DNA from 3 places in the Paenibacillus sp. FSL W8-0426 genome. Region 2 is predicted to be linked to each of the others. Evidence: a T-box and tRNA genes for the amino acid it is inferred to sense, from the RefSeq annotation. Region 2 holds a T-box; the other regions hold tRNA genes.
What was found. The T-box of region 2 lies ahead of leuS (leucine--tRNA ligase). A T-box ahead of a tRNA ligase gene usually reads a tRNA of that ligase, here a tRNA-Leu.

Region 1 (7,734 bases), 2.8 Mb from region 2:
CACTCAACTGTTTCAGGATCGCATGAGCCAACAAGGCTGGACGTATACCGGACAGGAAGGTTCGGGTTATTTTTTCAAAAAAGGCCGGCAAACCGCGGTCGTCACAACCCGCATCATGCACCGGAAATTCATTCAAATTCAGGTGCAGCATAATGTCGTTAACATTGCCGACTCATCCACAACAAATAAGACGCATTCCTCAGACTCACTCTAGGAAAGCGTCTTTTTGTCTTTCTTTGTACGATCTAAGTGAAGCCAGAGCTGCCCGCCGACCACTTATTTACGGTCCTTTCTTCTGACCCACATGGATAGGCCGTAGGGAAGCATGCCGAACCATTTAACCGCCCACGGTTCCTTCGTTTTGCGCTGTCCCTTTCGTTCCTCCCGCGGGGTTTCCATATAATGGACGACACGCTGCGTAATGTACTTCACCAATTCATCGCTTTTAGCCATTCTTTCGCCTCCTCACTATTCTACCGGCGGATCGCCGCCGGTTAGTTATAGTGTGCGCAGGACATCCGGCAGGTAAACATTTTTCCGGCTCGCAAAGTATGAAAAGCGTCAGAATGCACAGCCTAATGTCAAAGGGTTCCACTGCATCCAGTTCATGCGTGAGGTGCCTATTTAGATAAGGAGTGTGCGTTAACATGTTAAAGCTGTTATCCGTGACGATGGCACTGCTCATCGGCCTTTCCACACTATCCCATTCCACTGCCTTTGCAAGTGCAGGAATCCAGCGTGAATCCGTTTCTTCACCATCTACCGAAAAACAAAGCGAAAGTCCTTCCCTTTTGCCGCTCATGGACGGGGATGCTTATCGCTCCTCCCACCACGCCTTTGCCACACCGGTGATTTTACTCGATGTGGGCCATGGCGGAATTGATGGCGGTACAAGTGCGAAAGGCGTTTTGGAAAAAGACATCAACCTTGCCATCAGTCAGAAACTTTATCTGCTCCTGCGCAGCAAAGGATACGCGGTAATCATTAACCGGCTCGGCGATTATGCGCTCAGCGATGATAATCGTTGGCTGAACAGCCGTTCCAGGCACCATCGCGACTTGGCCCAACGGAAAAGCTTGAGCGAGGAAGTCAGTACCGACATTGTGGTCAGCATCCATGCCAACTGGAGCAAAAAAGCGGCCATCCGCGGTCCCGTCGTCTTGCACCAAAAGGAAGGCCGCAGTTATTTACTGGCCGAAGCCATTCAAAGCCGGCTCAATGACTTGTACGGAACCCGGCATGGCGTAGAATGGGGCAAACCGTTTTATTTGCTTAACCAGGTAAAACAGCCCGCCGTTATCGTCGAGACAGGATTTTTGAGCAATGCCGGGGATCTGGCCATGATCAACGATTCCGAAGGACAGAAGCGGATCGCAGAGGCTATCGCTGACGGCATTATTTTTTATCTATCGGCTGTGTAGGAAAAGCGTTCCAACTCCATACTTCCCGGGCCAAATCGCCAATACCGACGAATTCAACCTGTCCTTTGTAGCGTATCATCGCCTCATGAACGACGGCGGATGTGTTCAATCCGGTATGGCCGACATGACCGATCACCACGCAATTGGTTTTATCGAGCGTATGTTTCACGGCAGCGTCCATCTGTTTACGGATGTGCTGCTGCGTATTGCGGTCATCCAGAAATATGTCATTGCCGATGGGAGGCATGTTTTTCTGGACGGCCAGTTCGCCGACGATCGAGCGGAAATTGGTGCGGCTGTCCACAAAAAACAGCCCTCGCTCCCGGCACACATCCAGTACGACGGACATAATGCGTTTGTCTGAAGTGATTTTGGAGCCCATATGATTGTTCATGCCGATGGCATAAGGAACGTCATCGATTGCTCTTTCTACCCGCTCCCGGACCTCCTCATCGCTTAGTCCTGACGTGATGGCGCCCGGACCGAGCCATTCAGGTCTTCCCTTTTTCGGTTCCATGGGCATATGGACAATGACGTCCATGCCCTTTTCATGCGCAGCGACCGCGTCCTTTTTCGTTGTCGGCAAAAAAGGCATGACCGCCACCGTCAGCTTCGCAGGCACAGCCAATATTTCCGCCGTGCCCTTCATGTCGTTGCCTGCGTCGTCGATAATAATGGCAAGCCGCTTATGCGGTTCAGAGGATTCAATGCCTGAACCATCCTTGCCGGCTGGCTTCTGCATGTTCCATCCAGCATTGGCATGTTCAATCAAGTCGGAGCGACCTGCAGCAGCTCCAAATGCCCCGGCTGAGCCCTGCAGCAGCATTAGCACCATCGCACCGGCCATGATCACTTTTACGGCCCTGTTTTTGCCTATTCGCGCTTGTTGGCCTACATCTTGCTTTTTCATCATAACCCCCTCCTTATGTCCGTGTACTCATTGTTTCATATTGGAGGAGTGAATATGTACGCTGCTGACCCAGTCTTTCCGGTAAAAAATTGCACGTCAAACAGGCTTGCCAATATCGCTGGAACGCAAGCCTGTCATGTCATATTTATGCTGATACAAGGACGAATCACTATGTTAGCGCCCCAGCAATGAACAAAGATTCAAGAGCGGATATCCCGCAGCTTATCCGTCATTTAGTTAGATCATACCTTAAATTGGCGGCAGCTTCCACTTGCTGAAAGCCTTCCTGAAGGTAGAGGTTCTTGGCTCGTTCATTCTCGGCATTGACGCACAGGATCGCTTGAGAGTACCCTTGTTCAACCGCGAACGCCATTGCCGCTCTAAGGAGAATTCTCCCCAGCCCTTTTCCTTGGTATTCAGGAACAAGCGCAACCGGCCCGATGTTCATGATCGATGCTCCTTGGAATTCATCGTCCGAACCCCGCACGATTCCAACAGGCCGGTCCCCATGATACAGCATCAGCATCCCGCCCTCAAGGTAATCCTCCTCCGCAACCATTTTGGTTACCATGTCCGGTGTTACCGGTGTTTCATTTCCTTTCAGCTTGGCGAAACCCGCGTTTCGGATTTCTGCCCATGCCGCTTCGTCCAATCCCGTACGGAAAGCTTCCAATCGATATCCGTCAGGTACCTCGAAAGCCGGCTTTTCGAGCTGATGATGTACCAGAATAAAGGCATATCGCTCCAGCTTGAAATCCAGCTTTTTCAACGTTTCCATAAATTCGTGATGTACGGTTGGCACAAAAACAAACAGGTGATCCAGCCCTTTCCCATGCTGTATAATCGACTTCAACAATCGGCCGTGTAGAGTGAGATCACTCACTTCGGCGTGAAAAATGCGGAACCGCCCACGCCGCCCTTTGCGGTGATAAGCATCTTTAATGAGCGAAACTGCGCCAACCACTTCCTCCGCCGAATCCAGGGCAATATAGGTCGGATTGTCTTCATGGATGGCAAAGTCGCGCAAGTCCTCTTCGTATAAAAACGAATCATCCACTTCATTACGGTGCTTCCTGCAATATGCTAAAAAGCTCCCCAGAGTTTCCTGGCTCAAAGCTTCAATTCTATGATTGGTCATATGCGCTTCCCCGCCTCTACTTATATTATGAAAAAACTCCAGAGTTTCTCTGGAGTTTTGCTTATGATTTGTGGATGCGGTCGAGAGGACTCGAACCTGCAACAAAGACTAAGATACCGTGTATTAATTACGGGGTCAACCTATTTTTATCGAACAACAAACTCCAAATTGAAGTTACAGGAAGTCAAAGGTTACATTCCCATGAATGAAGAGATCGGACTGTACGAAAAATAAAGACCGTTATTCGGATAAGAATAACCATTCAAAAAGGTGGTGAAATGGCATGCAATGGACGCGACTCCTAAATAATCGGGGAATCCTAATGTCGTTATTGGCTGTAGGAGTTGGATTGGCTACCTATGGGGTTACACGGCGGCTAAGATAAAACAGCATTGACTGGCGTCCAATGATGTCGCCTGTTCGAAAAATGTTCTAAGTACAGCAGCAATAAACACCAAACAACCACCGGTATAAAAGTATACCGGTGGTCTCATGATCAATGCATGAACGCTGCAAAGATCCCTACAAAATCTGCGGGTACCTTGAACGAATTCATCAAAGAGTTTGTTTATCAACACGGTCACCAATAATGAAAGAGGGCATTTGAAACGCCTTCTCTTTTCACCTATTGCTTTTCTGGGCCTTCTTTGTTACGAGATTAAGCAAATAAGCTTTTAAGTCGACCATTCGCAAGTGTTCCGGCTTTTGGTCTGTTCCGCTGATGATCAAGGGAACAAGCGATTCCATTTTGCGAATGGAACCATGACCGCCTCCGCCCTTATGCGCAGGTGAACTGCCGCCCGTCAATTCATATCCCGGTTTTGCCGTGACAACCAAAAATTCGCCTTGGTGTGAACGGAGCGCGCTTGACAAACGTTTCAGAACATCGGGATATTGATCGTAATTCAATGAATGTGTGGCCGTGTTTATGCTTAAATCCAGCACCTCTTGATCCTGTTCGACCGTCCATGATTGGTTGTATGGATCAGTTAGATTGCCGCCTGCTTTAAATTTGATCTGTTTGCCTGTTGCCCCCTGAATGGCGTATATCCATTCCTGGTCTTTCCAGGAAACGAAATCGATGCGCGGATCGCTCTTCAATACATTTGCCGTGTCTCTCAGGGATCGATCCGCTTTCAATGAATATACATAGGCCATCGTTTCATTGACGGCGAGCACGATATCCGTATCTTCCGATACGGCTTCACCCGGACGCAAAATGGTGGCGTCTCCGAGCAAAGAAGGCAGATCAATGACCGGATTTTGCTTGGCAGGCAAAATCTGTGTCATTCCGCTGTCGCCTGCAATGACAAATACGGCCTCTTTCAAGGCTTTCTCCGGAGAACCGAATGTTTCCAATACAGATTGAAGCTGCTGATCCAACTTTTTGACTCCATGAAGTCCAGTGGGACCTTTTTTATGTAACTCCCGGTCCAAGTCCGGCAAATAAACAAACAAAAAATCCGGCAATGTATTGGAGTGAATCAAATATTTTACGGCTTCAATAGCGAAGTCATTATGGATGCCCAACCGATTCGTTACACCGTCCGGCAAGTTTTTTATCCCCTGAAACGGATTAGACAACGAACCCAGGGACAACAGGTCCGGCCCTTTCACATGAATCTCTTTCGGTAAAGAAGCAGGACCTTGAATCCAATCGGGTATCGACAACTTATGATCGGACGCCCCCCTGTAAATCAGGCCGTTGATCGAACCAGACTTAAACCCTTGCCGGGCTAAGTCCTCATAGATCGTAGGCAAATTCTTGCTCAAATGACTCCCGTTCAAATGGATCAGCGCATCAGCAAGTACCCGATTCACTCCGAGCCTGAGCACTTCCATCGGTCCGGTTCCATAGTTGATCATTCTCTTGGTTTCCGCTGAGTACCACGTCAGACCCGGCACACGGTGAATGTCCGGATACGCACCGGTAAGCAATGAGCTGTCGATCGTGACGGACATCGTGGGAAAGGAACTGACCAGGTTTTTATAATATTGTCCGTGTTCGATCAGAAATTTTAATGTCGGAAGCTCCTGCTTGCCGATTCCTTGGTCAATCGCCTGAACCATCAAAGAGTCTACCATCAGGAAAATGACTTTCTTCGCATTTTCTCCACTGGCGGAATTTATTCGCATCAAATCCTGTTCTTTGGGCTTCGAGTTCTGGCATCCGATCAGCATGATCGATATAAGGATCACAGGCCACATTCGAATCCCTTTTTTCTTCATAACGGTTCACCCCTTTATGTACATTGTGTCTTGAAATCTAGGGGGTATCCGAGGTTATTTTTTCCATTATGAACATAACCAAGATGACAATTACATCCGTTCCGTGAAAAGTATGGCTGGATTCAGGACAAATACAGCGTCTCGTGGCAAATCTCTCCCGCCGCACTGGACGAAATGATGGCCAATGGCACGCCGGTACAGCGTGACCGCGTTACACAGGCGTTCCTAAAGATGAAAAAAGCTCCTGAATCTCCAAATAAGGAAATTCAAGAGCTTTCTTATGGTTGTATTGATGCGGTCGAGAGGACTCGAACCTCCACGGGGGGTTAGCCCACACGGACCTGAACCGTGCGCGTCTGCCAATTCCGCCACGACCGCATATGTGGTATATCTCCGGAAATATCACGGCGACAAGGAAGAATATATCATAGAAACCGAAACTCTGTCAACACATTAACAGCCATGATGAACAGCAAAATGACGCAAAAGGAAATGGATGCTGTAGTCAGGCGACAAACTATTTATTTGTCCATTCCATTAGCTGTTGAAACGGTGGTTACTTTTTTGTAACCGAAAAACGACAGCCTTTTCGCAATTTGAGCATAAAAAATGAGAATTCCGTTAACATGGCGGTGCAGATAACCGTTTCAGAACGATTTGACAATTTCGTATTTATGCAATATCATTTCAAATGGTTACAAAATATTCATTATTCATGTGCCGAGTTTCATTAGTGAAAACGGGGGAACCATACCGGGTGAATTATTCCGATACATAGGAAATATAGGGAACCTTCTACCGAACCCTTAGCTAACTCCGTAGGCATCGAAGGGAGAACATAACATTTTGAAAAAGCTTATCCTGTCCTTATTCGGCGCAGCCGTTTTATTTACTTCCGGTGCAACAGCAACCGAAGCAAGCAGCATCAATACCGTAGTCAACAGCATGACTGGCATTCCGTACAAGTGGGGCGGCACAACAATGGCCGGCTTCGATTGTTCCGGATTTATGAGATACCTGTTTAACAAATACAGCATCGAGCTGCCGCGTACCTCGCAGGCACAAGCCAAGGCTGGCACCGCTGTTTCCAAAGCCAACCTTCGCACAGGCGACCTTGTATTTTTCAATACCACTGGAAAAGGCATCTCTCATACAGGCGTGTATATCGGTGGAGGCAACTTCGCCCATGCTTCAAGCAGCAAAGGCGTCAGCATCACCAAATTGTCCAATCCTTATTTCAGCGACCGCTACGTCACTGCACGCCGTGTAACCGGCGAATTCATGTATAACAAAATGCTTGGAAAAATTTAAACGATACCGCACTTGTTCATCCAGATCACTTGAGAAACATTGTACTCTAACCAAGAATGCCAAAAAACCAGACAGGGCTCGAGCCTTGTCTGGTTTTTTGGTGCAAATATGGGCTTATCGGATTAATGCAGTGCCTTCTGAACCCTAAGAGCCCCTTGAGACAGGGCGTGTCCGCCTCCAACGGCTCCGGCGACAGCAACGGCCTCCAGTATTTCCTGATCGGAAGCTCCCTTGGCACGGGCCTCCTGCACGTGGTAGAGCGTGCACACTTCATTATTCGCAAACAATCCGATGCCCAGCGCGATTAATTGTTTCGTTTTGGCGTCGATGGCGCCTGGCTGAAAACACTCGCCCGTAAATTCGTGATAGGACTTGACCACGCCGGGAAGCAAACCTTCCAATTCGCCAATCTGATCCTTGTACGCATGGACTTTATCGTTCATCAGTGTCATGTTGCAATCATCCCCTCACAGATAGGTTCCAGTCACTCACCGACCTTATCCTGTCTCCCGGAGCAGACAACTATGCCCAAACGTCCATGGTAAATCCAGTTAACCTCAGGAATAATCCTGATGCAGACAGCTACTCCTTCAGCGGGCTTCGACGGGGTTCGCTGAAACGTTGGAAGCTGTAATGGCGATCCAGCTTGACCACTCGCCGATTTTGACGACGAATGAGAACCTGCTCATCGTCCCACGCAACGACAATGCCTTTCACGTCGTTGG
Region 2 (7,734 bases):
TCCGCTCTCCACCTTAGCTTCATCCTGATTTCCAGCCATTGCCGCACCCTGCCTGGTTTCCGGAACGGAAGCCGGCACTTGATTCGCATCGGCTGGACCCGAAACAGCCGACGGAACGGCAGCAGTTTCCTGAGCCGTCGTCGGCATTTCAGTACCGGGCTGAACGGCAGTCCATCCCGAAGGCGGCTGCTCGCTTTTGCCCGACCACAATATCAGTATGCTTCCCATCACTGCCGCAGCAATAATCAATCCTTGTTTCCACTTCATTCTTTCACACACTCCCGTCTCCCATTGGATTAATGAACACGGGCGGTGCTTCCGAACCGTAAACCGGACGTTGCGTCCAAAATGATTGATTTTCATGTCATGCCGGCAAGGGCATGACGCATAGACTAGAAGGAACATACTGCGCGCCAGTACCGTAAAGCATGAAAGGAGGCCTGAAACAATGAAGGTTGGATTTATCGGAACCGGCAGCATGGGCAGCCTGCTGATCTATGCCATGATCCAATCCGGAGCATTGGAGCCCAGGCAGATCGCCGCGAGCAATCGGACCCCTTCCAAAGTACGTCAGTTAACCCTCCGTTATCCCGGCCTGCATGAGTCCCAGAGCAATCGAGAAACGGTCATTCGAAGCAAGATCGTATTTCTGTGCGTCAAACCGCTTGAATTCAAGCATGTCATCGATGAAATTTTGCCTGTTCTGCAACCCGAGCAGATTATCGTCTCCATCACGAGCCCAGTGCAATTACGCCATCTGGAAGCATCGCTTCCTTGCAAGGTGTCCAAAGTGATTCCCAGCGTGACCCACCAGGTCGGCAGCGGTGCCTCCCTCTGCATTCATGGCGAACGAATGACAGAGGAGGACCGTGCCGTGCTGGAAGGCTTGCTCAGCCATTTCAGCAGACCCTACCAGGTCGACGAGCAATGCACCCGAATCACTTCCGATTTTACCAGCTGCGGACCTGCCTTCATCTCGTTTTTCCTGGAGCAGTGGATCGACAGCGCAGTCAAGCTTACAGGGATCAAACACGCGGATGCCTGCGCCCTTGCCGGCGAAATGCTCCTAGGAACAGGCAAGCTGCTCACCGAAGGAGGTTACACGCCGCAGGAGCTTCAGGCACGCGTTGCCGTGCCCGGCGGTATTACCGCACAGGCACTTGCGCTATTGAAAGCCAATCTGGATGGTGTTTTCGACAGCCTCATTCAAACCACCCACGACAAATACGAGGAAGATTTGATCAAGCTGGATGAACTGTTCAGAGCCAATGAGATTAACCGGCAACAATATTGACCAGCTTGCCTGGAACGGCAATGACCTTGCGAACGGTCTTGCCTTCCAGCGCCTGTTTGACAGCGTCCATTTCCAAGGTCAGGTCCTGCAGCCCCTGTGCGTCAAGATCTTTCGCAACCGTTGCGCGAGTTACGATTTTGCCGTTGATCTGAACGACGATTTCAACCTCGGCATCGACCGTCATCGCTTCGTCATATACAGGCCAAGCTACATAACTAATTCCGCCTTCATGTCCGAGACGGCTCCACAGCTCCTCTGCCATATGCGGTGCGAGCGGTGACAGCAGCTGCACGAAGTTCTCCATCGAAGCCAGCGGCAGGCTCTCGGCTTTGTAAGCATCGTTGATAAAGATCATCAGCTGGCTGATCGCCGTGTTGAAACGCAGGTTCTCCAGATCGTCCGTCACTTTCTTGATCGTTTTGTGCGTTGTGCGCTTGAACTCTTCCGTTCCGCCGTCAACCGTAATTTTATCGTTGATGGCACCGGTATCCTCGTTGATGAACAAACGCCATACACGGGACAGGAAGCGGTGCATTCCCTCAACGCCGCTTGTGTTCCATGGTTTGGTTGCTTCCAAAGGCCCCATGAACATTTCGTACAGGCGCAACGTATCCGCACCGAACTCGCCCACGATTTCGTCCGGGTTAATGACATTGCCGCGGGATTTACTCATTTTTTCGTTGTTCGTCCCGAGAATCATGCCTTGGTTCACCAGCTTGTGGAACGGTTCCTTCGTGCTGACCACGCCCAGGTCGTAAAGAACCTTGTGCCAGAAACGCGCATACAGCAAGTGAAGGACCGCATGCTCGGCGCCGCCGATGTACAAGTCAACCGGCAGCCACTGTTGTTGTTTTTCTTGCGAAATCAGTTCCTTGTCGTTGTGCGGATCGATGAAACGCAGGTAGTACCAGCAGCTTCCCGCCCATTGAGGCATCGTGTTGGTCTCGCGACGCGCTTTCATGCCAGTTTCCGGATCTACCGTGTTGACCCATTCCGTCACATTGGCCAGCGGAGACTCGCCCGTGCCCGATGGTTTGATCTGGTCGATATCCGGCAGCAGCAGCGGCAGCTCCTCTTCCGGCACGGTTTTCATCGTTCCGTCCTCCAGATGGAGAATCGGAATCGGCTCACCCCAATAGCGTTGACGGCTGAACAACCAGTCGCGCAGACGATATGTCGTTTTGCCTTGCCCTTTGCCGTTCTCTTCCAACCAGGCGATCATTTTGGCGATCGCTTCTTCGTTGTTCAGGCCATTCAGGAATTCGGAGTTCACATGGGCTCCATCTCCGCTGTACGCCTCTTCCTCCACGTTTCCGCCCTCAACAACTTCAATGATATTCAGGCCGAATTGTTTGGCAAATTCCCAGTCGCGGGCATCATGTCCCGGCACGGCCATAATGGCTCCCGTTCCATAACCGGCAAGCACATAATCGGCAATCCACACAGGCACTTTAGCGCCGTTTACCGGATTGATGGCATAAGCACCCGTGAATACGCCCGTTTTGTCTTTCGCCAAATCCGTGCGCTCCAGGTCGCTCTTGCGAGCCGCCTGTTCCTGGTAGGCTGCGACCGCTTCGCGTTGGTCGGCCGTCGTGATGGCATCCACCAATTCATGCTCCGGTGCCAGCACCGCATAACTCGCGCCAAACAGCGTATCCGGACGAGTCGTGAACACTTTGATGACTTCCTCGCGTCCTTCGATGGCAAAAGTCACTTCCGCGCCCGTCGATTTGCCGATCCAGTTGCGCTGCATATCCTTGATGCTCTCGGACCAATCCAGCTCCTCCAGGTCCTCAAGCAAACGCTCGGCGTATTCCGTGATCTTCAGTACCCACTGGCGCATCGGTTTGCGCACGACCGGATGCCCGCCGCGCTCGCTCTTGCCGTCGATGACCTCTTCGTTGGCAAGCACCGTGCCCAATGCTTCACACCAGTTAACCGGCACTTCGTCTACATATGCCAGTCCTTTTTTGTACAACTGGATGAAGATCCATTGCGTCCATTTGTAATATTCAGGGTCTGTCGTGCTGATCTCGCGGTCCCAGTCATAGGAAAAACCGAGCGACTTGATCTGGCGGCGGAAATTGTCGATGTTGCGGAACGTGATGTCCCGTGGATGTTCGCCCGTATCCAAGGCGTGCTGCTCTGCCGGAAGGCCGAAAGCGTCCCATCCCATCGGATGCAATACGTTATAACCGCGCATGCGCTTGTAGCGGGAAACGATATCCGTTGCCGTATATCCTTCCGGATGGCCTACGTGAAGACCGGAACCGGATGGATACGGGAACATATCCAATGCATAAAATTTAGGCTTGGACGGGTCCTCCCCCGTCTTAAACGTTTTGTTTTCATCCCAGAACTGCTGCCACTTTTTCTCCATGGTTTGCGGCTGATAGCCATGCTTTGGCTGATGATGTTCACTCATCTGTATTTCCTCCTCTGATCATTCCATCTATTGCAACAAAAAAACCTCAGCATCCCGTAGCGTTTGCAGCGCTAGGGACGAGAGGTTGTTTTCCCGTGGTACCACCCTAGTTAGCGGACGAACGTGCTTCGTTGTCCACTCCCTTTGGACCTGTAACGGCGGTGAACCGATGCGGATTTTCCATTCCCCGAAGGGCAAGATCCTTACAGGCATCAAAATGGTGTAATCACCGCATTTCTCCAAGGTGAGTTCGCGATATACTGCCAATCGGCTTGCACCAACCGCCGACTCTCTGTCATGTGCAGGACTCGCTACTGATCCTTATCATCGAAATATGTATTCGCTTTGATCGGAAACATTATATTAAAAAGCGGCATTAAAGTCAATATTACTGCCCTTGTGTGTACACGAATCAGGATAACCGAAAACGCTCGATGCCCTCCTCAAGATTGCGGGTCGCCCATGCCACGTGTTCCTTGTTATCGAACTGCCGATACACACATTCTATCCGGAGCACCAGATCAAAATACAGGTCGTAAAGGCTCCTTCTCTGCCGTTCGCTGGCCGTTGCAGCCGCTCTTCCATAACCTTTGACAAATCCGGGCGTATTGTTAAAATGACTGAAATAGTGCTCCATCAAAGGGTCAGCCCATAGCGAACGCTCAAAATCAATGATGGCCGTAATTTTGCCCTGTTCCACAAAAACATTGCCATCCCACAAATCCCAGTGGACCAGTACAGGTTCTTTTACATCAACTAGGACATCCGATTTCTCTCGAATTAAACGTTCGAGCTCTTCATAACCGATCGAAAATTCCACTTCAGCCTCTTTCCCATCTGCGAGCATATCATCCATCAGGTTCAGGAAAGCTTCTTTCCAGGTAGCATATTGTGTTTTTCGCTCGGAAAAGTAGCCGAATTTTTCGCCCTTGATTTCATTGATTCTCCGATTGTAAGCGCCCAGCTGCTGTTCGATGGCTTGCTGCTCTTCCACACTGTATTGGTCTTTGACCTTGTTATAAGGCTTGCCTGGCATGTATTCCATAATAAAATACTCTGCAGGGACAAAGCTCCGCGAAAGATCATGGGCGAGCACACGGGGAACGGGAACATCCTGGAGATCCGCGGCGAGACGAAGTGCCTGCACCTCCGCAACCATCACATCCTGTTCACAGCGCATTCGTTTAATTCCGGAGGAAGGTGCAATTTTGAGTACAACTTTCTGTCCGTCATCCAACGTAATACAATAGGCATGGTTCGCCCATCCATCCGTCATCTCCTTGTATTCTCTGACACCTGTCCTGAAATGATGTTGAGTAATCCGGTTCAACTGTTCTGAAGTCAGCCTCGTTTTATAATTACTTTCCACTTTGCACCTCATTTACCTTATTCGTTAAGGGGATGACAATGTAAAGAAATATTTCCATACCCATTATGTCCGGCCCTCTCTACGCTTGCAAGACCTTTGATCACCTTCCAACATTTAAAGGCAAACTCACCGTAAAAACAGAGCCTCCTTCTGGTCTGTTCCCGGCCTGGACCCTTCCTCCCAGAATCTCAGTAATTTTCCATACAATGGACAGACCCAGGCCAGCACCACCCGTTTTGCGGTTTCTGGATTGCTCGCCTCTGTACAACGGCTTGAACAAATGCTGCAGGTCAGAACTGGCAATTCCAGGGCCTGTATCTTGAACAGCTATGGCCCATATGCCGTTATCACACGTTGCCTTCACTTCAATGCTTCCGCCTTCTGGAGTATAACGCAAGGCATTATCCAGAAGATTTCCGAACGCCCTTTGCAGCAGATATGGATCCGTCATGATTTCAGCTCCCTGCTCCGGCAATGACAGCGCAAGACGGATCTGTTTGCGATTCGCTTCTTCCTGATACCCCAGGATCAACTCGTTCAGTAATCCGTCCATTCGTGTGCTTGCAAGCGTTGGTTTGTCTTCAAACCAGTCGAGCTTGGTATATGTAAGCAGGTCGGTGACCAAGTGATTCAGAACATCTGCTTTAATACGGCAATTTCGGATATACCTTTGAGTTTTTTCGGGAGTGAAGGCAACGCCATTCTCCAGCCCTTCCAGATAACCACGGATGGCAAAAACGGGTGTTCTTATATCATGGACGATGGAAGCGATGAACAGCCGCCGCTCTTCTTCCATGGCCTGCTGCCGAATTAGGGAATGTTCCAGTTCGGCCCGCATTTTTTTGAAGCCTGCCGAAACCTCATGTACTTCTTTCACTCGGGAAGACGGAAGATCCACACAAAATTCACTTCTGGAAATCCCCTGTGCTGCCTGTCCCAGTTTCTTCAATGGTTTCAGCACCTGCTTGTTCAGGAACCAGGCACCTGTAAGCAAAATGATGGCAAGCAAACATCCCCAAATCACAAATCCGCCGTATTCCATAATCATTTTTTCAGCCAAGCTGCCATAGCTCCGCAATACCGGACCCTGATCCTGAATATAAACCATTCCGGTCAGCGTGTTCGTCGATGAATATACATAAAACTCATTTAATACGTTCCACTCCGAAAAGTCACCGACATTCTCCTTGGGCGTTATGTCTCCCCCTTCTTCAAGAATATATCCTCCTTCATCATATATGTTCGAGAAAATCTCCCGACGTTCTCTGTCCAGCAGCCGTATCCCAACATTCATTTTTTTGGAATCCTGCTCCAGCTTGATTTGCCACTCTTCGCTTTCCCACTGATCCCGCTGAGCCAAAATTCTCTGCTGCACCCATTCAATGCTGTATCCATCGTCGGTCGTTGCCATATTTGAATACCAATTCCCTGTTAATTTCACAACCGAAATTGGAACAAGCACTGTACACAAGATGATAATCAACAGCCACTGTTTTAATGATAACCGGCTTTTCATTAAAGATTGGAACCCCTTCATGACAACGGCTCTCCCGTAAATTTATATCCCGTTCCCCATACGGTCTGTATGTATTCGTTTCCCGTACTTCCCCTCTCAATCTTGTCCCTGATCCGGGCTATAAACACTCTTACCGAATGCTGATCTCCGTAGTGTTCTCCCCAGATTCGGTCGATGATCTGATCATGCGTAAACACCTGATTGCGATGTTTGGCCAGCAAAGCCAGCAAGTCAAATTCCTTGGTTGTGAGCGTAACCTTTTCACCATTCACCTCGACCTCACGTGCGGAGTAATCAATGCTCAAACCTTTGAATAAGCCGATTGCCAACGAAGTGGATTCCTCTTTGCCAAACCGCCGCCTCACCGCTTTGATTCTGGCAATAATCTCTCCCGGTGTGGCGGACTTAACGATGTAGTCATCCCCTCCGACGCCCAATCCTCTGATTTTATCGGTAGATTCCTCCCTGGCACTCAGAAACAAGACGGGAACATCCGAATATTCCCGAATGGCACGGCAGATTGTAAAACCCGACTCGCCGGGCATCATCACATCGAGCAGCACACAATCCACCCGATTTTGATTCATGATCCGCATGGCCGCTTCCCCGTTCTCCGCAGTAAGGACAGCATACCCCTCCATTTCGAGAAAATCACGCATAAGCTCTATAATTTCAATGTCATCATCCACAATCAAGATTACTTCCTGCATACTGTATCTCCCTTTCTCATCTGCTGTCCCATTATTATGGAGCATTCCTGTTGTTGATGGAACCTCCTAAACAGCGATTAGATAAAAGTACTATATTTTATTGATACATTATTGATCTTTTTCCCACAAAAAGGTGAGACATCTTCTGCATAATGATATCGATCAAAGCGATTCAGCAGATTTCCGTGAAAAGGAGAAAAGAGAAATGAGTAAACCCGTTTTACAAACCCACAATCTAAGCAAAGTCTACGGGGAAGGCAATCAAAGTGTTCCTGCCCTCGATGCTGTTGACCTGGCGATCCATCAAGGAGAGTTTGTTGCCATCATGGGACCCAGTGGTTCCGGCAAGTCCACATTGCTTCATCTGTTATCAGGTTTGGACAGGCCGACCCGTGGTAAAGTCATGCTGGACGGACAAGA
Region 3 (7,734 bases), 3.4 Mb from region 2:
ACGTGCTTTGCAGGCGCGTGGTCAACAGCCGTTTTGGCCAAGTGCTGGAGGCGGCGAGGGACGGAGAGAACCGGGTGCGTTTTTTGGGATACGATCCCGCGGGTTACAAGACATTATCCTTTGTGTTGTCAGGGGCACTGGCAGGCATCGCCGGAATGCTGTTTGTGCTTCAGGTAGGCATTATCTCGCCTTCCATGATGGGCATTGTTCCTTCCATTGAAATGGTGCTATGGGTAGCTCTTGGCGGACGGGGGACGCTGATCGGAGCCGTTATCGGGGCAGTGGTGCTGAATGCGGCCAAAACCGGGATCAGCGAGGCTTATCCGGAAGGTTGGTTATTTGTTCTCGGTGGATTATTCGTCACTGTTGTTCTGTTCATGCCGAATGGGTTGGTGGGCGTATATCGCCGCCTGGCCCGAATGATGAAGCGGAGAGGAGAGGTTGCTCATGTCCCTGTCAGTCAGGAAAAGCCGGAAGTCTATTGAACCGGCAGCCGTGCTGGAAGCCAAAGATGTCACCGTTGCGTTTGGAGGTTTCGTGGCGGTTAACGGCATGAATTTGAAGCTGCATGAGCAGGATTTGCATTTCTTGATCGGACCGAACGGGGCGGGCAAAACGACGATGCTTGATGTCATCTGCGGCAAAACCAAGCCGGTTTCCGGAGGTGTCACCATGCATGACGGTACGGAATTGACGCGGTTGAAAGAACATCAGATCGTCCGCAAAGGCGTCGGACGCAAATTCCAAGCACCGTCCGTTTTCGCGGGGTTGACGGTTCAGGAAAATCTGGCGCTGGCGGCTGAAGTGCGTCGTTCACCGTTACAGGCTTTGGGGATTCGGCGCCATGGGAAGATGAAACCGGCGATGGAACGAGTCATCTTGCAGGTAGGGCTGCAGGATCGTGTCCATGCCCGTGCCGGAGCGCTGTCCCACGGAGAAAAGCAATGGCTGGAAATTGGCATGTTATTGCTGCAGGAGCCTCGGGTGTTGTTGTTGGATGAGCCTGTTGCCGGCATGACGGATGAAGAAACGGATAAAACGGGTCAACTTCTGAGGGGGATTGCACGCGAGCGTTCAGTGGTCGTGGTCGAGCATGACATGGAGTTTGTGCGGAATTATGCGGCGAAGGTGACGGTCATGCATGAAGGCAAGCTGCTCAAGGAAGGCACGATGGAAGAGGTGCAGGCAGACCCGATCGTGGCTGAAGTCTACCTGGGCAAAAGGAGGGATGAGCATGCTGTCTCTGCAACGCATTGAATCCGGCTATGGCGAGTCGAATGTATTGCGAGGGGTGAATCTTGAGGTTCGACCCGGACAGGTCGTGTGTCTCATGGGGCGGAACGGGGTGGGCAAAACCACGCTGATGAAAACGTTGATGGGCTTGCTCAAAACGCGGAAGGGCAATATCCTTTGGCAAGGGAGGGACGTGACCTCTTTGGATTCTGCGAAAAGGGCGAAGGCTGGCATCGGCTATGTGCCTCAGGGGCGCGACATTTTTCCGCAATTGACCGTTAGGGAGAATCTGCTGCTGGGGCTTGAATCGGCCCCTGGCAGAAGGAAGGAGTTCCCGGAAGATGTACTGGCCATGTTTCCTGTGCTGGAAACGATGTATGGCCGCCAGGGCGGCGACCTGAGTGGAGGCCAGCAGCAGCAATTGGCATTCGCCAGAGCGTTGGCATCCAGGCCGGGCTTGCTGCTGTTGGATGAACCGACCGAAGGCATTCAGCCTTCCATTGTGGAAGATATCCGCCAGGCTATACTGGGGATCAGGGAGAAAGGTGACATATCCGTGTTGTTGGTCGAACAGAGCATCGACTTTGTCCGAGGCGCCGCGGATTATATTTACGTCATGGACAAAGGCATGATTGCGCTGCAGGGTTCTCCGAACGAGCTGGATATGTCCCAATTCGAGCACCATCTGTCGGTATAGGCTGAGGGTTGGGGAATCCCGGGTGTCAGGAGAGTCTGTTGAGTCTGTTCATGTACTCCGGATATAGCCGCCGGATGCAGTCGGGGCAAATGTCGTGGGTGAATTCGGCGTGGGTGTGCTTCTCCAAATAACTCTCAATGGAGTTCCAATGGTCCTGATCATCCTTGATTTGCTTGCAAACGGCACAGATGGGCAACATCCCCCGCAGTGTACGTACTTCCGCCAAGGCTTGCTTCAATTGCAATTCCGTCTGTTTATGTTCAGTGATGTCTGTGTGTGCGATCAGGGAGAGATCGAGGCAGCGTGAAACAGATGTCTGAATGAGAGGGGTGAGTTCCATGCGAAACCACCTCTTCTTTGCGTCCCGATGTACGGGGATCTCGTAAGCGATGCTGCTTTCCGCAGGTTGGCGAATGTGCTGCAAATGCCGAATGATGGCCGTTATGCGTATCGATTCTTCCTGAGGGACCGAAGACCTTAACCATTGAAGGTAGTGCGGGAGCTTCTCGGGATGCATCCGGTTGGTGGATGAATGCGGCTTGGGTCCGTTTCGGCGTTGTCCGAGGTCTTGAAGCCACGCTTCGTTGCAGCTTCGGATGTTCCAATGTTGGTCCACGATGACAAGCTGATGGCGCATGGACTGGAAAGACAATCTTTCCAGTTCGGTGACGGTAAAACTCATGGGATAAGATCCTCCTTGTAATATAGGATAATGGCATTGATTGGAGAAAAAGGTCGAAAAGGTCAGCGCAGCTCGTCCGGAATTTGCAAAATGTCTGCGACCTGATGGCGGAATCGGGTTGCTTTTCGCGTTCCGTGAATGAGATTGGACAGGCGGTATGGCGGGATACCGTGTATTTCGCAAAATGTTTTCTGATCCATTTGCAGTTCGGTCAGCCTTCGTTTAATTGCCCAACCAAACGGCGTCACCGGTTTCTTTTTGTTCAAAAGGGTTCACCTTCAGTTCAACATAGTTTTCAGCAGGCTTGTTGTGTTGTAGAATGGATGTAAATGCGAGCTGTATGGATAATTATATACGTATTTGCGTCATGTAACAATTAAAAAAGACGTAAAAAAGTTCTATTTTTAGTGTTTTATGACGAACTTGCGTATTTTTTAGTCTTTATGCAAGAAAGGTAAAAGCACGCCGGCTGGGGACGGCGTGCTTTTTTTGGCATGTGGATGAAGTTGGAGGAGAAAAGAAGGCGAGTTTATGCCCTGAAAGCGTGGAGGCCTGCTCCAAGCATGTGGAAGCTGGGGAAAAGCGATTTGATGGACGTCGGGACGGAAGGGGAAAGTCCATCGGTAGAGGAAGCGCTGACCAGTGCCCATTCCTGGTCAAGGTCTGCGGCCAGGCGTGCAGACAGTTGTTGGCTTGCATCGCCGTCCAGGGCAAGAGTTCTGGCGGCTTCGGTTATGCACGCGCTCATGGCTGAGTGGAGATAACCTTGTACAGCGTCCTCGACGGGAATGCCGAGGTGGTGATTGACCCATGCGTGGACTGTCGAGAGGCAGCCGACGGATTCGTATTTGGCTAAAGTGTCTTCAAGCGGAGAAAAATCAATCCATGGATGGAGGGCGTGTGCGAGTTTGATCAGCCTTTTGCCCATGGAGCTCGCTTGCTCTCGTTGGTTGGCAGGGGTGCGCTGTACATGTACGAGTTTGTCGATTAGTGCCAGCCGCCAGGTGTCGTTTTGGTCGGCGGCACTATAGATGCCTTTGATGGCCATCCCTTCAAGGCGGGTGATGCTGGGATGCATCTGACAACGCATGAACGATTCGAGATCAGCAGCATTGCGAATGTTCCCATCCTGGATGTGCGTATCCATGCCGAAGAAATGGGTGAAGCCTCCGACCTGGATAGAGGAATCAAGCAGTTTGACATAATCGAGCAGCTTATTTCCTCGGTTCACCATTTTCGCCTCCTATGTTCATTTTGTGTCATATAATATGACTTTGTTGTAGGTTCCAAATCACTTATATCGGTAAAAATCCGAATTATATGATATATATATTTACACAAATGTCTGCGTTTTGTCAATGGTAAGCTGTATTTTTGATTGGTGAAATAAAATATGTTATTTTATTATCCTTTTCGTGTTAATGTTATGTTATGTAATTGTTCGGAATTGCTTCAGAACCGAAAATAAAATGATGGCGAAATGTTCAAATCAGATACCATCTTATGCAATATGATGTTGGAAAATGACGATACATTCGGCACCAAAATTTAATGTTAAAAATAGCTTTACTTTTCCTTTGAAACCCTGTATAATCATTTTTGTTGCCGCTAATACGACATGCGGTCGTGGTGGAATGGCAGACACGCTATCTTGAGGGGGTAGTGGGCGTACGCCCGTGGAGGTTCGAGTCCTCTCGACCGCATTATAATGAAGTAGAACAAAAGAAGCATTCCGATCATCGGAATGCTTCTTTTTTTGTTTTCTGCAAAAAGGCATAAAAAAGCCGTGCTGCATCACCGATTTTTCGAAAAGCCTTTCCGGGCTGCAACACGGTTCTTCAAGGGGATGACCTTATGAAAAATGAATGCATCGTGACATCAATCCATCTCTGTTGAAATGTTGTTATTGATGCAGCAGCTCCGCAATATCGGCTTCAATCTGATCAGGCGTCGTTTGGGGAGCATAACGTTTGAGCACGCGGCCGTCCCGGTCGACCAGAAATTTAGTGAAATTCCATTTGATGGCCTTCGAACCTAGCAGGCCTGGCGCTTCCTTGGTCAAATGCTGAAAAAGAGGGTGGGCGCTGCTGCCGTTCACGTCGATCTTCTCGAACATCGGGAAGCTGACGCCATAGTTCATCTGGCAAAATTCGGCGATGTCGTCGGAAGAGCCCTTTTCCTGAGCGAACTGGTTGCTTGGAAACCCCAATACTTCGAAATCGCTGTTCTGGAACTTGTCATACAGCTTTTGCAAGCCTTCGTATTGCGGGGTTAGGCCGCATTTGCTCGCAGTGTTGACGATCAGCAGGACCTTGTTGCGGTATTGGGACATTTCGACTTCCTGGCCACGAAGCGTGTTCACTTTGTAATCGTAGATGGACATAATATTCGCCTCCAAATGAGTAGTATCGATGCGGTGATCTTTTTATATCTCTATTATATTTGATGCAATTAATTAATGCAAAATTATAATTGGAATCATTTGGGATGCCAGTGTCTTGTTTCTTCCTTTCCGTTATCATGTGGAATTTCTACCAGAGCGAGAATTAGATAGTTTAAACGAGAAAGGTGGAGATTAGTACATATGTAAGCGATCTCATTAAAGCAAAGTGCCATAAATCCGCCTTTTCGGAGAGCTGCACCGACTTTACACCGACTTGTCAGGGGTGTATGATTCATATCGATAACATGAACGATGTTTTTAATCGCTGAGTTTCCGTTCCGGTCGGAATGGAAAACGGGGGAACCAATCGGATGCGATGCATCTATGGGGTGAATTTTCCGGCTATGCCGGAAATAGGGCGACTCTCGCGCCCGAATCCGTCAGCTAACCTCGTAAGCGTTAAAGGGAGAGGCAACAAGCCGTACGTTATTCGTGGCGAATGTTATTTGTCATGGATTGAAGAAGCGTTCGGGCGGCCTTGGTCCCCCACGCTTCTTTTTTGTTGTCTTTTCACGTCAGAGGGAGGAACGAATAATGGATAACGAGATGGTTTTGGTCACGGCCCCGAATGAAGCAGGGCGCAAATTTGTGAAGCTGTTGATGTACAAAAAGGTACCTTTTGCCGTGCTGACGAACAGTGCGGGCGAAGAACGCAAATTGCGGCGGATCGGCGTAGAGAACGTCATTCGCATGAATACGGCATCGGCGCAAAAGTGGTTTCTGCCGCAGGGAAATGTGGGCAATGTTTTTATTTTTGAGAACAGCCTTAATCTCACCTGCCGCTATCTGCAAATCTGCAGATCGTGGACATCCAAGACGTTGTGCGTCATTACGGAACAGAGCCATCCCAAAGGCATTTATCGCGGTATGGGTGCCGATCGGATCGTGTATTCGATGAATGGAGAGGTCGGATTTCTGCTCAACAGATAAGGGCGGGCTGTTGGTGATTGATCCGATGTTAGGCGGCTGTTATAATTAGCTTAATTATATGTGTGAAAAACCAAGAAGACTCTTTCTGGATACGGGTCTTCTTTTTTTAATGTTGGAAGACGGGCCTGAAAACAGCGACCTTTTGAATGGTAAAAGATTCGCCGGATGAGGCTCGCGTTGATGATTGGGAGGATGCGTTCAAGGTGAGCAAGGAGGAGTAACGTGCCGGATATTGGTGGTATCAAATGGTTGTTTTTTGATGTTGGGGATACGTTGGTGGATGAGTGGGAGCCGGTGGACGACATCATCGGCCAGTTTGTGCGGGAAGCCCGAATGCTCGGGTATCATGTGAACATCGAAAAGGTGCGCGAGATCTTTGTCGAATGTTACAGCAAGTACGAGCAGTGGCCGATGCGGGTAGCTATTCGTACCTTGATCGATCATGAGGAGCACCGGGCACGGATTCAGGAAAAACTGAAGTTCCGGAAGGAGCTTGAGCATCCTTTTGCTGCTGCGGAGCGTGTGCTGCATGCGTTATCCGGCCGTTATCGGATCGGCATCATTGCCAATCAAAGCCTGGGCACGGAAGAGCGGCTTGAAAGGTATGGCTTGCGCAAATACGTGGACGTCCTGGCATGCTCGGCAGAAGAGGGCGTATCCAAACCGGATCCCGGATTATACGCGGTAGCGTTGAAGCAGGCGGAATGCGAGCCTGATGAGGCTGTTATGATTGGGGACCGAATCGATAACGACATCGTTCCGGCAAGCAAACTGGGCATGCGCACTGTACGCATATTGCAAGGTTACGGAAGGTTTCAGCCTGAACGCTCGGCGGACGAGCAGCCGGACTGGACGGTTGAATCGCTGGAGCAGCTGCTGCCGCTGTTTTTGCCTGGCGAGGATTAGGTTTCATTAATAGTTACATTATAATGCTGTGTTCATCCTCCGTTTCATCGAAGAAAAGGCTGATCGTGCAGGCACTCCGGTGCTTGCGACGATCAGCCTTATTTTTTTAGAGGAGTGCGAAAGTCTGGATAATGAGGTACACGTTCAGGACGACGATGATACCAGCAATAAACCAGGATGCTATTTTCAGCCATGGTTTGTTGGCAAACTCGCCCATGCTTTTTTTATCGCTCGTAAACATGACCAGCGGGATGACGGCAAACGGCAGCTGCAAAGACAAAATGACCTGGCTCAGAATGAGCAGTTCCTCGGTACCGTGTTCGCCGGCAATGGCGGTAACGATGACGGCCGGGATGATGGCAATAAGCCGTGTAACCAGCCTGCGCAGCCAGGCGGGAATCCGGATGTTCAGGAAACCTTCCATGACGATCTGTCCGGACAGGGTTCCTGTCAGCGTGGAATTCTGGCCGGAAGCAAGCAGGGCAACGCCGAACAGAACGCTTGCGATCGTTGTGCCCAGCAGCGGCGTCAGCAGGTGATAGGCATCGGCGATTTCGGCGACCTGCGTCATGCCTGCACTGTGGAAAACGGCCGCCGACACGATCAAAATGGCGGCATTGATGAACAGGGCCAGCGTCAAAGCGATCGTGGAATCCATGGTGGAGTAACGGATTGCTTCTCTTTTGCCACGGGATGTCTGCTCGATCTGGCGGGTCTGTACGATGGACGAATGCAGATACAGGTTATGGGGCATAACGGTAGCCCCGATGATGCCGATCGCGATGTATAACATGGCTGGGTTTTGCAAAATTTCCGCGCTGGGTACAAAGCCGTGCAGCACTC

Region 1: it encodes a tRNA-Leu, which carries the amino acid that the T-box ahead of leuS (leucine--tRNA ligase) is inferred to sense. The anticodon was not compared.
Region 3: it encodes a tRNA-Leu, which carries the amino acid that the T-box ahead of leuS (leucine--tRNA ligase) is inferred to sense. The anticodon was not compared.

The regions. Positions count from the first base shown of each region.
Region 1 is NZ_CP150203.1:2,113,482-2,121,215, reverse strand. It holds gene MKY59_RS09805 (hypothetical protein) at 1-214, shown strand, start outside; gene MKY59_RS09800 (YqzE family protein) at 277-453, opposite strand; gene MKY59_RS09795 (N-acetylmuramoyl-L-alanine amidase) at 648-1,421, shown strand; gene MKY59_RS09790 (divergent polysaccharide deacetylase family protein) at 1,396-2,331, opposite strand; gene MKY59_RS09785 (GNAT family N-acetyltransferase) at 2,561-3,388, opposite strand; gene MKY59_RS09780 (alkaline phosphatase family protein) at 4,091-5,698, opposite strand; tRNA gene MKY59_RS09775 (tRNA-Leu) at 5,992-6,076, opposite strand; cyclic di-AMP (ydaO/yuaA leader) riboswitch at 6,407-6,538, shown strand; gene MKY59_RS09770 (C40 family peptidase) at 6,545-7,009, shown strand; gene MKY59_RS09765 (carboxymuconolactone decarboxylase family protein) at 7,132-7,461, opposite strand; gene MKY59_RS09760 (hypothetical protein) at 7,592-7,734, opposite strand, start outside.
Region 2 is NZ_CP150203.1:4,961,888-4,969,621, forward strand. It holds gene MKY59_RS22535 (helix-hairpin-helix domain-containing protein) at 1-267, opposite strand, end outside; gene comER (late competence protein ComER) at 449-1,294, shown strand; gene leuS (leucine--tRNA ligase) at 1,275-3,719, opposite strand; T-box leader at 3,790-4,056, opposite strand; gene MKY59_RS22550 (aminoglycoside phosphotransferase family protein) at 4,132-5,088, opposite strand; gene MKY59_RS22555 (HAMP domain-containing sensor histidine kinase) at 5,189-6,499, opposite strand; gene MKY59_RS22560 (response regulator transcription factor) at 6,622-7,314, opposite strand; gene MKY59_RS22565 (ABC transporter ATP-binding protein) at 7,520-7,734, shown strand, end outside.
Region 3 is NZ_CP150203.1:1,464,003-1,471,736, forward strand. It holds gene urtC (urea ABC transporter permease subunit UrtC) at 1-485, shown strand, start outside; gene urtD (urea ABC transporter ATP-binding protein UrtD) at 448-1,257, shown strand; gene urtE (urea ABC transporter ATP-binding subunit UrtE) at 1,235-1,930, shown strand; gene MKY59_RS06610 (hypothetical protein) at 1,956-2,612, opposite strand; gene MKY59_RS06615 (XRE family transcriptional regulator) at 2,675-2,878, opposite strand; gene MKY59_RS06620 (urease accessory UreF family protein) at 3,142-3,843, opposite strand; tRNA gene MKY59_RS06625 (tRNA-Leu) at 4,233-4,315, shown strand; gene MKY59_RS06630 (glutathione peroxidase) at 4,516-4,995, opposite strand; cyclic di-AMP (ydaO/yuaA leader) riboswitch at 5,309-5,469, shown strand; gene MKY59_RS06635 (hypothetical protein) at 5,590-5,985, shown strand; gene MKY59_RS06640 (HAD family hydrolase) at 6,208-6,891, shown strand; gene MKY59_RS06645 (Nramp family divalent metal transporter) at 6,998-7,734, opposite strand, start outside.